Regions from separate parts of the Paraburkholderia sp. FT54 genome, predicted to be linked through region 2. Evidence: riboswitches for the same ligand, from Rfam matches in the RefSeq annotation. Region 2 holds a riboswitch; each other region holds the start of a gene.

Region 1 (5,527 bases), 970 kb from region 2:
GCACATCAAGATTGCCGCACCCGGAAAGAGAAGAGACAAGTCCTGCCCCCAAGGGTATCAATACCCGTTCAAAGGTCTTCTTATTCACCATATTTAACTGATCTTCCTTGAGCCGACCTGAGACACTACTGAATATTCCCGCCATAAAGACCGAACCGCCGCTTCAGGCTCCAACGGATTTTACGAGCCTCTCCGTGTGCAAAGTCTGACCTTCGACAAGCAAACTTGATAAGTTGCGACGTCGAGACTGCGCCGCGCTTCGCCTTCACAGTTTCCCAATGAATTCCGTGCCTGCGCGGGGCATAGTTGACATGGGCGGCATCGTTGTGCGAACGGGCAACACTGCGTGCCGCACATTTGAGTTCTTCTGATTTCCCGCAAGGCATCTTCTTGCGGGCCTGCTTTACCGTACGCGCTCGCAACATCTCGCGTGGGCGCTGTGTGAAATCAATATCTGAAATTACGGATGAAGAATGGATGCGTGTTGCGGCCTTGCTGGCGGAATTGCCTGCGAGCAAAAAAGGAAAAAAACCACAACGGCTCGACAGGCGTGGCGCGTTCAATGGCGTGCTTTGGGTCTTGCGGACTGGCTCCCCGTGGAATGCCATGCCAACTCGCTTCCCGTTCCATGACACATGCCGTCTGTGCTTCTGGGCGTGGGCCGATTCAGGGGTATTGGAACGTGCCGTGGATACGCTGGCCATCCCGGCCGCCCACGAGTTGCGCGCACTGATCGGCCAGCGCATAGCCGCCCGACGTCGTCACGAGCGGGACCGGTTCAACCGTCTGCATAGCTGCGATGGGAAATTGGTCTGGTATCTCCGGTGCTTGATGGAAGCAGGCGGAGTGGGCCGGGATCGTGTAAGCGGGGACTAGAGTTGCCGGGCATTAACCGGGTGCTCGTGCCGGCGAGGCTTGATTTGCGGATGGGGTGGCAGGCGAAGACCGGACCTGATAAGTTCTCTGTGGCGGCCAGAATGATCGCCCCGCGATTGGTGGCGTACACAATCGTTCAGCCGCCCAGCTTCAAACAAGGAAGGTTTGAGCGCCTCCGAGAGTTACCCACAGAAATTGTTCCTAAGCCTGTGGATAACCACCCCACAACCGCCCCAACTCCTTGAAGCAGAACCCTTCCTGACCACTGCGCGCGAAACGCGGCGCCGACGCGCAAAAAGCGCAGAGCGCAACCACCAAAGCGGTTGCGCTCATCAAATCCAAACCTCAAACCGATTTCGCCGCCGACCTTCCCCCCACCCGCATAAACGCACTCCGCTCGACCAGCGCCCCAAAAAGCAGCCCGATCGTCGCCCACATAATCGCCTGCATACCCAGCGCCGCGACGCGAAACTTCCACAGCAGCACCGCCGGGAAAGCCTCCGGCACCTCGTTGATAGTCGGCATCGACAACTGCACCGCGGCGATGATCACGATGAACACCACCGCCCCCACAATCGACCCATTCCACGCGCCAAGCTTGATAGCCGCACGGCGCCGCACCTTGAGCGAAAACACCATCGCCGCCAGCGAGATCGCAATCATCAGGAAGAACAAACCAGTCCGCGTCCCGATCGTCTCAGGATCGCCGACCGAAGGCGGGTTCGCCGGATACTTCAGATTCGGCACGATCGCCAGCGCAATGAACGCGCCGAGCGCAAGCCACGCGGACAACGCGCGCGGACTCAATGCGCCCACGCGCCCATAGGCGTACGCGAACACCAGCGAGAACAATCCGCCGAATGCCGCGCCGTAAGTCACCACGCCAGTCAACAAGCCGATACCCCGCTGCGTATCACGGCTCACGATCTCAGGTTCAGCAGCCTCGCCTTTCGCGGCGTCGGCTTTTTCTTCGAATGAAATCGCCTGATTGACCTGCGGCTCGCCCACCACCCGGGCAAAGCCGAACGTGAGGAGTCCCGCGGCGATGCCTGCAAGCATGCCGCGTACCAACAATTTACCAACCATGGTCGACTCCGTCAGTGGCAGGGAAAGCCGAGCAGATGGCGGCCGTCGTGCACGAACTCATGCACGTACATGCCCGGCACCAGCGAAGTGGCACCCTGTTCCGCACCCACGAAGTAAAGCGCGAGCAACAGCAGCAAACCGCCGAACACGACCCAAGGCAGCAACTCGCGCAGCGGAATCGGGGTGGGTTGAGCAACGGGTTGACTGGCTGAATCGAAAACAGCTTCGTTCATGATGGACATCTCCTGGGGTAACGCGCCCCGATAGTCATTGCATAGGATAGGTGCGAAGCTCAGGTCTGGCTTTCGGCTTGTGCTGCCGATTACAGTGGCGCGACCGCGCCGGGCTCTCACCGGCTTCCGCGCTTCGCAGTCCCGCTATTCTACGCGCTAAACTTCGGCACCCGGCAACGCAAAACGTACGCTTGAGCCGCACCCGCGTCTGGCTTCGGCGCGTGGCTTCACAGGACATGAACGGAATGGACACACGGCTGTTACTGGTCAGTCACGCATCGACCGCCGCCCAGCGGGCAGGCCGTTTTCCCGTCGATGACCCGCTCGACACCCGCGGTCTCGCCGAAGCCCACGCCGCCCGCACGCGTTTCGCGATCGCGGACAACGCGGCCGCTTTCGTCAGCCCGGCCATCTGCGCGCGCGATACGGCAGCGGCCTTGGGCCTCATCGCATCGGTCGACGCCGGTCTGGCGGACCTGAACTACGGCATATGGCAGGGACGGCGGCTCGCCGAACTCGCTGCCGAAGCGCCGCAAGACCTCGCCGCATGGACACTCGATCCCGACGCCGCGCCGCATGGCGGCGAGTCGTTCAGTCAACTGGTGAAGCGGGTAGGAGAATGGCTTGATGCGCTCAACGGCGCGACGGATCGTGCATCGAACCGTCCGCGCAACGTGATCGCCGTCACCCACGCGCCGGTGCTCCGGGCAGCGATCGTGTATGTGCTCGGCGCGTCGCCCGTTGTGTTTCCGCACATTGAAATCGCGCCGCTTTCGATGATCGAGTTGCGGTGCTCATCGCGCGGCTGGACGTGGTGGCCAGCGTCACGCTAGCCGCTTCGCACGGCGACTTGCTTTACTTGCCTGATACCACCAGACGCAGCTTGTTCGAAGCGGTCGGCGTCACGGTGATGTCGGTGCGCTTGCCCTTCGCGCCCAGATAAAAGTGCTGACGTCCCGGCGAATTCTGATCATGCGTCGCGTCCGGCAGACACGATGCGACGTCCGCCGCGACAGCTTGCAGCGCGTCGGCGTTCGAACCGGCGTCGTGATGCGGCGTCCACGTGCATTGATATGCAGCGCCGCTCGCCGAACATTGCGCATCGTCGCCGTAGGGTTGCGCGACGCCTTTGCCGTCGTCCGGCGTCAACGAGGCGAGGCCGCCAGGTGCGGCCGCCACTATCCGTTTCAGCGATGTACACGGGCTAGGCGCGTCATCGGCATTTGCGCTGCATGGTAGCAACGCGCCAAGCGACGCAGCGGCAAAGGCGGTGGCAAGCAATCGGGTTCGGTTCATGGCGGCGCGGTCCTTGAAGTCACTCACAGGTAGCATTAGCGCGGCAGCACACTTCGTGCCCGTGCACTCCGATTGCCTCAAGACGGTGCCTTGGTGGCGCACCTTATAGGCCGGTCCCGAACAAAGCCGCTAGCCCCTGCGCCGACGCGAAAATCCCCTTCGCATCGTGCCCGACACCATCGATCACAAACGTCCGATGCTTCGCCAATCCTTCCGGATGCCGCAACGCCATATAGCGCGCAAATGCCAGTCCGCGCCCGAGCCGGTGATCCCCTTGCGTTTGCGCGGCGCATGAACGGTCGAGCGCCGGATGCTGCGGATCGCAATCCGCGCCGCCGAGCAGCACGGTGACGTCACGCTGCGCATAGCGCGCTTCGAGCGCCGCAGCGGACGCAGCGTCACCCGAGCCGCTTGCGTAAGCGGGCAAATCCTCGAGCCCATACTTCCAGCGATTGAACGACGGACACATCGCCTGATCGAACGCCGCGAATTCGCCGGATGCCGCTGGCCGCATCGCATCGAAGTACACGTACGACGAAGGATTCGCGACCACATAGCGCAGCGCAATACCGCGCGCCGCGAGCGACGCGTCGTCGCGCGCCACCACTGCATAGCGCTGCACGACCTGCGCGCCGCCGGAGTGTCCCGCGATCACCACCTCGGCAAGCGACGCGAACTGCTCGCCCGAAGCAAGCGTATGCAGAATGGCGTCGAGCACATCAAACGAACTGATCGGCGCCGGACCTTCGGCGTTCTCGCCGCCCATCCAGCTGGTCCAGTCCCAATGCAGCGTGGACGACGGCACCTCATGCGCCTCGACATCCGCGGTCGCGAGAAACTGCGGCACGATCAGCAGCGTATCGGCCGCGCTGCCGCCGGCGAGCGCGCAAGAACGCTGCGCGAGTTCGAAATACGTGTCGCCGTTGCGCAGGCGGCCATGAATCAGAATCACGGCGCGTTGGACTTCGCGCGTCGGCGCTAGCCAGTCATCGTTCGAAAATACGGGCACGGTTCCGCTTCCGGCTTGCGTCGTGACGCGCAGATGCCGGCTTGCGACGACCGCGACCGGATGCTCATTCGGCGCGCGTTCGTCATCTGTCATGAAAGGCTGGGTCATGCAATGAGCTCGTGGTTGATCAATGAGTGGCGGGCCTCGCCGCCGCGCCGCCCGAGATGCGTCCGGCGCGCGTGAAGTACACCATCGCGAGCGACACGAAGCCGGCAAAGATCAGATAGAACGCGGGCGTGAGACTGCTGCCGGTCACGCGTGTCAAGCCGGTGATGGTGAGCGGCGCCATGCCGCCGAACAGCGTCACCGCGATGTTGTACGAGAGCGCCACGCCCGCCGAACGGCTGCGTACCGGGAACAAGGTCGCGAGCATGCCGGGATGCGCGCCAGACATCGCGGCGAGGAACACCGTCGCGACCATCTGCGCGATGAACAGATGCCCCGGCGTCGGATTCGTCACCACGAAGTGATAGACCGGATACACGCAGACCATCCAGGCGATCACGATCGGATAGAACAATCGGTACGCGCCATAACGATCGGCGAGCTTGCCCGACAACGGAAACAGAAACAGATTGAGCACGCCGGACACGAACGCGCCGAGCAAGGCGGTGGAAAGCGGCAGATGCAATTGCCGTTCGACATACACCGACAGATACGAGTGCCACACATAATTGGTTGCGGCCCCGACGATGATCACGCCCATCGCGCAGATCGCCGCGTTGCCGTTGTCGCGGAAGAACTGGCGGATCGTGACGCGCGGCGGCTTGTCCTTGTGATCGAGCAGCCGCTCGAACTCCGGCGACTCGGCCACGCGATGCCGGATGTAGAAGCCAAACGGCCCCGCCAACGCGCCGAACAGAAACGGCAGACGCCAGCCCCATGCCACCAGTTGCTCATGCGTGAGCTGCGTGGTCAGCAGATAGCCGACCCCGGACGACAACAGCAACGCGAAGGCCTGCGCCGACATGTTGAAGCTGCCGTAAAACATCTTCTTGTGCGGCGGCGCATACTCGACCAGCATCGC
Region 2 (5,527 bases):
GCCGCAAATACGTGACGTTCGCGAGCCGCACGCTCGGGAAACCTTCACCCAGACGCGGAAAAACGCTCGCCAGCAGCGACAGCGTCGTGTCGGCGGAGCTGAGCACCACGATATCCGCGGGCTGCTGATCGATACGGATCACGCCTTGCGTATCGTCGACAAAGCCGCCCGGCGTGGTGCGCAGCAGATGCATGAGCGCTTACGCCTGTTGCGTTTCGACGCTCGACGGCACGCCTAGCGCCGCGTCGAACGCACGCTGCAACGCGGCCCGATCGAGGTCCTCGCCGATCAGAACGAAGCGGCTCGGACCGCTTTCGCCGGCCTGCCAGCGTCGATCGAAATAGCTGTCGAAGCGGCGCCCGACGCCCTGAATCACCAGACGCATCGCCGCGCCCGGCAGCGCCGCGAAACCCTTGACGCGATAGATCGTGTTCGTTTCGACCAGCCCTTGCAGCGCGGCGATCGCTGCCTCGCGAGAGCGCACATTCGCCTGCACGACCACCGAGTCGAATTCGTCGTGATGGTGGTCGGCGTCGTCGGCGGAGCCGTGGTGATCGTGGCGCAAGTGGATCGTTTCTTCCGATGCCGCTTCGAGGCCCAGCAGCGTGTGCAGATCGAGTTGCCCCATGTGCGCGCGCACGATCTTCACTTGCGGCGGAATTTCTTCGCGAATCGACACTTCAACCGCGCTTTGCTGCGCGTCGTCGAGCAAATCGGTCTTGTTCAGAATCACCAGATCGGCCGCGGACAACTGGTCTTCGAACAATTCGTGCAGCGGCGACTCGTGATCGAGATTCGGATCGGCCTTGCGTTGCGCGTCCACGGCGACGGGGTTGTCGGCGAACTGACCGCTTGCCGCGGCCGGGCCGTCCACCACGGTGAGCACGGCATCCACAGTGAAGCTGTTCTTGATCTGCGGCCAGTTGAAGGCCTGCACCAGCGGTTTCGGCAACGCGAGACCCGAGGTTTCAATCAGCACGTGATCGATCTGGTCGCGGCGCTCCACGAGCTTTTCCATGACCGGGAAAAACTCCTCCTGCACGGTGCAGCACAAGCAGCCGTTCGCCAGTTCATACAAGTGGCCTTCGGTTTCGACGCCGTTTTCATCGCAACCGATCCCGCAGCCCTTGAGGATTTCCCCGTCGATGCCGAGTTCGCCGAACTCGTTGACGATCACCGCGATGCGCTTGCCGCCCGCATGCTGAAGAATATGCCGCAGCAGCGTGGTCTTGCCGCTGCCGAGAAAGCCCGTGACGATGGTGACGGGGATCTTGCGCATTTGAGTTTGCATCGTGAGGTCCATCCGTAGGAGTTGCACGTGCACGCCGGCGTGTCTGTCCACATCGATCAGGCAAACGGGGCACGCGCCCAGCCAGCCACGACAAAAACAAAACACGGGGACGAACGACGGCGTTGCCGCGACAACAGAAAAACAGCAAGCGGGAATGAGTCATGAACGCAGCGCCGCATCCCCGCGGCGTTTGTCCTTCGTTGTCTGGCCGGTATCCGGGCTGGCGAAAGCGCCGCTTCCCCTTCCCGGACGAGTGATTTCTCGCCCAGTGGTGATATGCCGACGCGGCCTTGCGCGTGGACATCGAAGCCGGCTCCGCGGCGCTAATCAACTGAACTTAGCGCCACATTTCGCTTACCGTTGCGGGGGCAGCACAGGTTGACCCGATCCATGGCAGGCGGGCCCCCTGTTTCCCGTTTAACTGCATGCGCACGAGCGCGCACACGAGCACCAAAGTGCGTGCGAGTGTAGGCCCGCGGCCCGGTGCCGTCAAGGAAACACAAGCCGCAAGCGCTTATCGGACGGGGCGCCATGTGCTATCGTATGCGCGCGTTTGGTGCCCGCACATGCATTCGCGTGTGCAGTTAAACGGGAAACAGGCGGCGCTCCATGCGCTCAACCTGTGCTGTCCCCGCAACGGTAAGCGACCTGCGGCGCAAACTTGAGTTCTGTTGCGCCGCGCATGCGTTTTTTCGATGCCACTGTCCGGCACATTCCAGCGAATGCGGACGGGAAGGCAAAGCGCATGAGGCCGCCAGCCCGGATACCGGCCAGACGCGGAGGCGGCGAACCTCAGGGCAACATCGCGCCGCCGGCCGCCGGAATCCGCGAGGGACGGATGTGAAGGCGCTGAAGCACGACGTGGCGCGCTCGCGTATGCAGGTTCTGTGTGGAACCGCTGCGAGCCGCGCATTGCGCCGTGCCTGAATCCGTAGCACTGCATGACCCCAAAGTCCGCCGACTGGCGACCCTTCGCGCTTGATCCCGCCTCGCCTGTCACGACATGGCGCTCGCCATGCACGCCGCGATGACCCGCGCCTGGCTGATCGGCGCCGGCCCCGGCGACGTCGAACTCATGACGCTCAAGGCCACCCGTGCGTTGGCGCAAGCCGACGTGGTGCTGGTCGACGATCTGGTGAATCCCGAGGTGTTGCAGTTCGCGCGAGCGGACGCGCTCGTCGTGTATGTCGGCAAACGCGGCGGCCATCCGTCCACGCCGCAGGACGGCATCGTCGCGCAATTGCTCGAGCATGTGCGGGCCGGTCGCAGCGTCGCGCGTTTGAAAGGCGGCGATCCGTTCGTATTCGGCCGCGGCGGCGAAGAACAGCAGGCGCTGCACGAGGCGGGCATCGAGGTGGAGATCATCAACGGCATCACGGCGGGGATCGCCGCGCCCGCGGCGATCGGCATTCCAGTCACGCATCGCGATCACGCGCAAGGCGTGGTGTTCGTCACCGGACACGGCGCGGGCAGCGGCGAACCCGACTGGGCCGCGCTCGTGGCCACGCGCATGACGCTCGTGATCTACATGGGCATGCGGCGGCTCAACGACATCGTCGGCGCGTTGCTCGCGGCCGGCATGAGCGCCGATACGCCGTGCGCGGCGATCGAATCGGCCACGCGTCCCGAGCAACGTCACGTGCTCGCGCGCCTCGGCGAGTTTGCCGACACTGTCGCGCGTGGCGGACTCGGCTCGCCGGCGATCGTGGTGATCGGCGGTGTCGCGTCGCTTGCGTTGGCCCGCGCGGCCGCGTCTGCCGACGCCGCCACGCCTTCCATGGATGGAGCGGACGCGCCATGAGAACCCTGAGCGTCGGCATTGGTTGCCGTTTGCACAGTTCGGCTGAGCAGATCGAAGCCGCGGTGCGCATCGCGCTTGCCGCGCATTCGTTCGACGAAATCCGCACCGTCGCCTCGCTCGATACCAAAGCTCACGAGGCAGGCCTGCTCGAATTCTGCGCACGTCATGCGCTGCCGTTGACGTTGTTCAGCGTGGATCAGATCGCGTCGCTGGCCGTAGCAGAGCCTTCGGCGGCAGTGCGCGAACATCTCGGCGTGGACGGCGTCTGCGAGCCGTGTGCGTTACTTGCCGCGACGGCGAGGCTCGGTGAATCGACCGCGTTCAATGTGGCTCCGGCGCGCCTCCTCGTTCGCAAGACAGTCCATGCCAGCGTCACCGTGGCGATCGCTTCGAGCGCGGCACACGCCGACCGTGAACGCCCAAACAACGACACTCAGGAACAGAACCTGCCATGAAGACCGATCCCGAATCGCATCAACGCATGACCGAGCGGCGCCGTGAAGGCCACGAGAAAAAACAGGCCAACGCCACCGTCGAAAAAGGCCTGCTGATCGTCAACACCGGCACCGGCAAGGGCAAGACCACCGCCGCGTTCGGCATGGCCGTGCGCGTGCTGGGCCACGGCATGCGCCTTGGCGTCGTGCAGTTCATCAAAGGCGCGTTGCACACGTCCGAGCGCGACTTTCTCGGCGCGATCGCCAACTGCGATTTCGTCACGATGGGCGACGGCTACACCTGGAACACGCAGAACCGCGACGCCGACATCGCGACCGCGCGCAAAGGCTGGGACGAAGCGCGCCGCATGATCGAAAGCGGCGACTATCAGATGGTGATCCTCGACGAGCTGAACACGGTGCTCAAGTACGAGTACCTGCCGCTCGACGAAGTCCTCGCGGTGCTCACCGCGCGCGCGCCGATGCTGCATGTGGTGGTGACCGGCCGTCACGCGCCGGATGCGCTGATCGAAGCGGCCGATCTCGTCACCGAGATGCGCATCGTCAAGCATCCGTATCGCGAGCAAGGCGTGAAAGCGCAGCGCGGCGTGGAGTTCTGAACGATGGCCGCGTGCCCCGCCCTGTTCATCAGCGCGCCCGCTTCGGGCCAAGGCAAGACTACGATCACCGCGGGTCTGGCACGCTACCATCGGCGACTGGGGCGACGCGTGTGCGTCTTCAAGACCGGACCGGACTTTCTCGACCCAATGATTCTGGCGCGCGCGAGCGGCGCGCCCGTGCTCTCGCTCGATCTGTGGATGGTGGGCGAAGCCGCCTGCCGCACGCTGCTCGCGCAGGCGGCTGCGCAAGCCGATCTGATCCTGATCGAAGGCGTGATGGGTTTGTTCGACGGCACGCCGAGCAGCGCCGATCTCTCCACCACGTTCGGCGTGCCGGTGCTCGCGGTGATTTCGGCGAAGGCGATGGCGCAAACCTTCGGCGCGGTCGCCTTCGGTCTCGCGCAATTCCGGCCGCAGGTGCCGTTCTACGGCGTGCTTGCCAATCGCGTCGGCTCCGCGCGGCATGCGCAGATGCTCGAAGAAGCGTTGCCGCCTGGGCTGCGCTGGTGCGGATACATTGCCGCCAGCGATGAAATCGCTCTGCCCGACCGTCACCTCGGCTTGCACCAGGCGGATGAAATCGACGATCTCGACGCGCGCCTCGATCACGCCGCTGATACTTTAGGTCATACCGCGCTGGCCGAATTGCCGCCGCCTGTCGAGTTCGGCACGCCCGCGCCGGAAATACTGCCGCGCCTGCTGGAAGACAAGACGATTGCGATTGCGCGCGACGCCGCGTTCTCGTTCATCTATCCGGCCAACATCGCGCTGCTGGAAGCGCTCGGCGCGCAAGTCGCCTATTTCTCGCCGCTCGCCGACGAAACATTGCCCGACCACGCCGACGCTCTGTATCTTCCCGGCGGCTACCCTGAACTGCACGCCGCCACGCTGGCAAGCAACGCCCGCAGCGCCGCAAGTATTCGCGCGCACGCGGCTGCCGGCAAACCGCTCGTCGCCGAATGCGGCGGCCTGCTCTATCTGCTCGACCAGCTCACCGACACGCACGGCGTGAGCGCACCGATGCTCGGCCTGCTGCCCGGCCACGCGACCATGCAAACGCGCTTCACCGCGCTCGGCATGCAGCAGATCGACAGCCTGCACGGGCCGATGACCGGCCATACGTTTCACTACTCGAAGCTGAACACGTCACTCACGCCGCTGCGTTCGGCCACCCGGCCGCAGGGCGACGCGCCCGGCGAGGCCATCTATCGCGCCGGCTCGATCGTGGCGACTTACATGCACGCTTATTGGCCCTCCAACCCGGCCTTCACGGCCGCCCTGTTCCATGGCGAAGCCTTTTAACGATTCCGAGCGCGACGCCGTCTACCGCGCGATTTACGAACGCCGCGACATGCGCCATTTCGTGCGTGATCCGATCGAC
Region 3 (5,527 bases), 230 kb from region 2:
CGCTACGCAGCGGCGCGGGTTGTTCGGGCGTTTCTTCGCGCATCAGGGTTCTGGCGATGAGTCGGGTGGATTGGCGTTCGTGGCGCTTGTTGGGTTGGTGGCGTTCGTCTCGTTCGTCTCGTTCGTCGTATTCGTCTCGTTCGTGCCGCACTTGACGTTCATCGCGTTCGTGACGCTCATGGCACCGTCGCCGGCCGGCTTCGTCACCTCCAATAGCGTGATCGGCAACGCCTGCCGCCAGGTATCGAAACCGCCGAGCGGCTGCGCATCCGCGAGCGCGATCCGCGTCAACGTCCCGCCGTGCCGCTCGCGCCATGCCGCCAGCGCCGCCTCACCTTGCAAGGTGACCGCATTCGCGACCAGCCGGCCGCCCTCGCGCAGACTGTCCCAACAGGCCTCCAGCACGCCCGGCACCGTCGCGCCGCCGCCGATGAACACGGCGTCCGGCACCGGCAGTCCCTGCAGCGCTTCGGGCGCGCGGCCTGCCACAAGCTGCAGGCCCGGCACGCCCAACGCATCGCGATTGTGTTCGATGAAGCGCTGCCGCTCTGTGTGCCCTTCAATCGCAATCGCGCGGCAAGCCGGATGCGCGCGCATCCATTCGATGCCGATCGAGCCGCTGCCCGCGCCCACGTCCCACAGCAATTCGCCGGGCGTCGGCGCAAGGCGCGCGAGCGTGATGGCACGCATGTCGCGCTTGGTCAACTGACCGTCGTGGCGAAAGGCGTCGTCGGGCAAGCCGCAGGTCAGCGGCAGACGCGGCGCGCCTTCGGTGGCGCGGCAGTCGAGCGCGATCAGGTTCAGCGCGGCCACCTCGCCCGCGGACCATTGATCCGCACGACCGTCGATGCGCCGCTCCATCTCGCCACCAAGGTGTTCCAGCACGCACATGCGGGTCGCGCCGAAACCGCGTGCATTCAGCAGTTCCGCGAGCGCAGCCGGCGTGCGCCCGTCCGCGCTCAGCACGAACACGCGCGCGCCGTCGTGCAGATGCGCGTTCAGCGTCGGCAAGGGCCGGCCCACCAGCGACACCGTCGCGACGTCCTGCAACGGCCAGCCGAGGCGCGCGGCCGCCAGCGACAACGACGACGGCGCGGGCAGCACCCGCAACTCGCCAGTCGGCAACTGCCGCGCGAGCGTCGCGCCGACGCCGAACAGCATCGGGTCGCCGCTCGCCAGCACGCACACCGCGCCGCCGCGCTCGGCCAGCAACGGCGCGAGGTCGAAGGGACGCGGCCACGCGGCGCGGCGCGCGGCGAGGCGCGCGGGCAGCATCGCCAGATGGCGTTCGCCGCCGTACACCACCGACGCTTCCAGCAAAGCACGCCGCGCGGGCCTTCCCAAACCGGCGAAGCCGTCGTCGCCTATGCCCACCACCGTCAGCCAGGCCGGCATGCATCCATCCTCATTCTGTGTCTTCAAATAATGCGCTGTGCCACGCCGATCAAAGCGTCCAGCCTCGTTGTGCTGTTCGAAAAAAGGCATAATACAGCCGCCGGTGCCCTTCGGGGCCGAAGAGGGAACACAGTGCCGCTGTGGCTGCCCCCGCAACTGTATGCAGCGAGTCCGCCTGCGCTCCGCGCCACTGGTTCGACCGGGAAGGCCGCGGCGGACCATGACCTGCCAGCCAGGAGACCTGCCGGCGAGACTGTTCGTGCCAGCCAACATCGGGCGGGGTGTACCGATGCCGCAGCAATGCCCGCCTCGCGGCATGCTCGGGCCGTCGCGCGACGCTAAACCGGTGTCCGTCTTGAATCAAGCTTCGCCTTCCACCGTTTCATCCGACGCGGCCAGCACGCCGCGGCCCTCGGCGTGTCCGGGGCTGCTGCGCATCGTCGCCGCGCGCGACGGCGGGATTTGCCGGATCAAACTGCCAGGCGGCGAGTTGAGCGCGGCGCAGGCACGGGCGGTCGCCCAGGCCAGCGCGCGGTACGCGGCCGGAGTGATCGAGCTGACCAATCGCGCGAATCTGCAGCTGCGTGGGGTGAAGCGTGGCGAGGAAGCGGCGTTGATTGCGGCTTTGCTCGACGCAGGCCTTGGGCCGGCGACGGGCGCGCAGCGCGCCGCGGATACCATGATGGCGAAGAACGCCGTGAACGCGAACGTGGCGAGCGCCGTGGCCAGGAGCGCCGCCGATGCCACTCGCGCACCCACCGCAACCTCAGCCGACGACGTACGTAACGTGATGATCAGCCCGGCTGCCGGGCGCGATCCGTTCGCACTGTGCGATACACGGCCGCTGTGCGCCGAATTGCTCAGTCTGCTGCAAAGCGAAGCGCGGTTCGCGGCGCTGTCGCCGAAATTCGCGCTGCTGCTGGACGGCGGCGAGCGGCTCGCGAGAGTGGATCATCCGCATGATGTGTGGCTGGCGGCATCGAACGAGGCGGATGGTGTGCGATTTGTGTTCGGGTTGGCCGGTTGTCCGCCTGAGCGCGAAAATGGAAACACCGGCTCGCCATCGCAAAGCCAACATGGCGGTCCTCCCCGCGCGGCTGAAAAAGCGCCCACGGACAGCACTGGCGCGTTGGCCGCAATCCTGCCTTCACAAGTCCCCGCACTGGTACGCGCGCTGCTGCTCACGTTTCTCGACCTCGCCGCCGCCGACGCCACGCGCATGCGTCACCTGTTGGCCGCGCATTGCGCTAACGCGCTACTGCACCACGCCCAGCGATACCTCGACTTCCCCCTGACGCGAAACGCGAAGCTAGCCGGCTGGCATCGCGGCACCGCGGCCGACGCCAGCCTCCGCCTCGGCGCCCACGCGCAACGCGTGCCCGGAACCTGGCACGCAGGCGGCCAGCCGCCGCTCGGACGCCTCGACGCCGACGCCTTGCGCGGCCTCGCCGCCCTTTCGCAGCAGCACGGCAATAGCACGCTTCGCCTGACACCCTGGCAAAGCGTGCTGTTACCCGACGTCGCAACGCACGCCGTCCCCGCCGTGCTGGCCGGCTTGACCGCACTCAGTCTCGCCTGCGATCCCGCGCAAGCCATCACGCGCCTGATCGCCTGCGCCGGATCGACCGGCTGCGCCAGGGGCCTCGCTGACACCAAGGCCGACGCGCTGCGTCTGGCGGCCCGCCTGCCCGCAGGCGTCGACGTGCATCTGAGCGGCTGTGCGCGCTCGTGCGCCGCCGCGCATTGCGCGCCGCACACGCTGCTGGCTGCCGCGCCCGGCCTCTACGACCTTTATCGACGCGACGGCCAGCCCGGTTTCGGCCAGTGCGTCGCGCGCCAACTGACGATCGACCAGGCCGCCGACATGCTCGCACGCCTGGCCCGGAGTGATACCGATGCTTGATTACCTTCGCGACGGTCAGGAGATCTATCGCCAATCCTTCGCGACGATCCGCGCGGAGGCCGACTTGTCGCGCGTTCCCGCCGACCTCGAAAAACTCGCGGTGCGCGTGATCCACGCGTGCGGCATGGTCGATGTGATCGACGATCTGCAATTTTCCGGAGGCGCGGGCGCGGCGGGCCGCACGGCGCTCGCACACGGCGCGCCGATCCTGTGCGATGCCGGCATGGTCGCGCAGGGCATCACGCGTGCGCGGCTGCCAGCGAACAACGAGGTTATCTGCACGCTCGCGCATCCGGACGTGCCGTCGCTCGCACGCGAACTCGGCAATACGCGCTCGGCGGCCGCGCTCGAATTGTGGCGGCCGCATCTGGCGGGCGGCGTCGTGGTGATCGGCAATGCGCCGACCGCCCTCTTTCATCTGCTCGATATGCTCGACGCCGGCGCGGCCAGACCCGCGCTGATTCTCGGCTTTCCAGTGGGCTTCGTCGGCGCCGCCGAATCGAAAGCCATGCTCGCTGACGATAGTCGCGGCGTGCCCTACGTGGTGGTGCAAGGCCGACGCGGCGGCAGCGCGATGGCGGCCGCCGCCGTGAACGCGCTGGCCACGGAGGTCGAATAAATGACGGCGCAAGGACGTTTGTTCGGACTTGGCGTCGGCCCCGGCGACCCGGAACTCATCACGCTCAAAGCGCTGCGCTTGCTGAAGGCGTCGCCGGTGGTCGCGTACTTCGTCGCGAAGGGCAAGAAAGGCAACGCGTTCAGCATCATCGAGGCGCACTTGCACGACGCGCAACAGCATCTGCCGCTGGTCTATCCCGTCACCACCGAAGCGCTCGAACCGCCGCTTTCGTACGAAGCGATCATTGCCGACTTCTACGACACCGCCGCGCAAGTGGTCGCCGCTCACCTCGACGCGGGCCGCGACGTCGCCGTGATCTGCGAAGGCGATCCGTTCTTCTACGGCTCGTACATGTATCTGCACGACCGGCTCGCGGCTCGCTACGAAAGCGAAGTCGTGCCCGGTGTCTGCTCGATGCTCGGCGGCGCTGCCGTGCTCGGCGCGCCGCTCGTGTATCGCAACCAGAGCCTGTCGGTGCTCTCGGGCGTGCTGCCCGAAGACGAATTGCGCCGGCGTCTGGCCGATGCCGACGCCGCCGTCGTGATGAAACTCGGCCGCAACTTCGACAAGGTGCGGCGCGTGCTGGGCGAACTCGGTCTCGCGGACCGCGCGTTGTATGTCGAACGCGCGACGATGGGCAATCAACGCATCGTGCCGCTCGCCGAAGTGGATCCGATGGCGTCGCCGTACTTTTCGCTGCTCGTGGTGCCGGGGGAAAAATGGCAAGGATGAACGCGCCGGCGATCGTGATCCTCGGCGCGGGCGCGTTGGCGACGGCGCGGCGCATTCAGGCGCTGTATGCCGGTAGCCAGGTGCATGCGCTGCAGGGACGCGTCGAAGCGGACGTGTCGTACCGCGAACTCGGCGCGCATCTGCGGGATCTGTATGCGCGCGGCACGCCGATCGTCGCGTTGTGCGCGGCCGGGATCGTGATTCGTTGCGTCGGGCCGTCGTTGTTCAACAAGGGCGTCGAGCCGCCGGTGCTGGCCGTTGCCGAAGACGGCAGCGCAGTCGTGCCGCTGCTCGGCGGTCTCGCCGGCGTCAACCTGATGGCGCGCGAGATTGCCGCGATGCTGGCCGTGTCGCCCGCCATCACGACGAGCGGCGAATTGCGTTTCGGCACCTGCGTGCTCAATCCGCCCGACGGCTACACGCTCGCCGACATCGGGCAAGGCAAACGCTTCGTGTCGGATCTGCTGGCCGGTGAAAGCACGCGTATCGAAGGCGAAGCGCCGTGGCTCGACGACGCGCAACTGCCCCGCTCCGCTTCGGCGCGTCTCGCGATTCGCGTGACGCCGCGTGCCTGGGACGGACGCGACGATGAGCTGGTGATTCATCCCCGCAGCGTGGTCGCGGCGGTGAGCGCCGTGGATGCCGAGATCGCGACGCGTGTGCACGAGGCATTGGACGCACAGGGTCTCGCGCCGCTTTCGCTCGCGGCATTGCTGGCTTCTTCTGAACGCATGGCCGATCCGGCACTTGCCGAAGCCGCGGCGAACCTGAACGTACCGTTGCGTTTCGCGCTGACATGTCCCGAAGATGGCGAGCCGCCGGGCAATCTGCTGCATGCCGCGCTGCGCGTTCCCTATGAGACGTTGCACGACGATACG

Evidence for each region. A riboswitch is a leader RNA that binds a small molecule or an ion and turns the genes downstream of it on or off. The one in region 2 is predicted to bind cobalamin.
Region 1: it holds a riboswitch for cobalamin, as region 2 does, so the genes downstream of both, RI103_RS31375 (CbtB-domain containing protein) here and cobW (cobalamin biosynthesis protein CobW) in region 2, are expected to answer to the same signal.
Region 3: it holds a riboswitch for cobalamin, as region 2 does, so the genes downstream of both, RI103_RS25880 (oxidoreductase) here and cobW (cobalamin biosynthesis protein CobW) in region 2, are expected to answer to the same signal.

What each region holds. Positions count from the first base shown of each region.
Region 1 covers NZ_CP134196.1:2,611,277-2,616,803, forward strand. Annotated here, with positions in the region: gene cyoA (ubiquinol oxidase subunit II) at 1-91, opposite strand, end outside; gene RI103_RS31360 (hypothetical protein) at 126-608, opposite strand; gene RI103_RS39755 (transposase) at 505-876, shown strand; gene RI103_RS31370 (CbtA family protein) at 1,222-1,962, opposite strand; gene RI103_RS31375 (CbtB-domain containing protein) at 1,974-2,195, opposite strand; cobalamin riboswitch at 2,234-2,376, opposite strand; gene RI103_RS31380 (histidine phosphatase family protein) at 2,441-3,028, shown strand; gene RI103_RS31385 (hypothetical protein) at 3,051-3,491, opposite strand; gene RI103_RS31390 (alpha/beta fold hydrolase) at 3,595-4,608, opposite strand; gene RI103_RS31395 (MFS transporter) at 4,628-5,527, opposite strand, start outside.
Region 2 covers NZ_CP134196.1:1,640,498-1,646,024, forward strand. Annotated here, with positions in the region: gene cobN (cobaltochelatase subunit CobN) at 1-193, opposite strand, end outside; gene cobW (cobalamin biosynthesis protein CobW) at 200-1,291, opposite strand; cobalamin riboswitch at 1,480-1,761, opposite strand; cobalamin riboswitch at 1,829-2,081, shown strand; gene cobA (uroporphyrinogen-III C-methyltransferase) at 2,319-3,092, shown strand; gene RI103_RS26880 (cobalamin biosynthesis protein) at 3,089-3,547, shown strand; gene cobO (cob(I)yrinic acid a,c-diamide adenosyltransferase) at 3,544-4,146, shown strand; gene RI103_RS26890 (cobyrinate a,c-diamide synthase) at 4,150-5,448, shown strand; gene bluB (5,6-dimethylbenzimidazole synthase) at 5,432-5,527, shown strand, end outside.
Region 3 covers NZ_CP134196.1:1,412,793-1,418,319, reverse strand. Annotated here, with positions in the region: gene RI103_RS25890 (cobalt-precorrin-5B (C(1))-methyltransferase) at 1-43, opposite strand, end outside; gene cbiE (precorrin-6y C5,15-methyltransferase (decarboxylating) subunit CbiE) at 43-1,395, opposite strand; cobalamin riboswitch at 1,480-1,659, shown strand; gene RI103_RS25880 (oxidoreductase) at 1,712-3,298, shown strand; gene RI103_RS25875 (precorrin-8X methylmutase) at 3,291-3,917, shown strand; gene RI103_RS25870 (precorrin-2 C(20)-methyltransferase) at 3,918-4,649, shown strand; gene cobJ (precorrin-3B C(17)-methyltransferase) at 4,646-5,527, shown strand, end outside.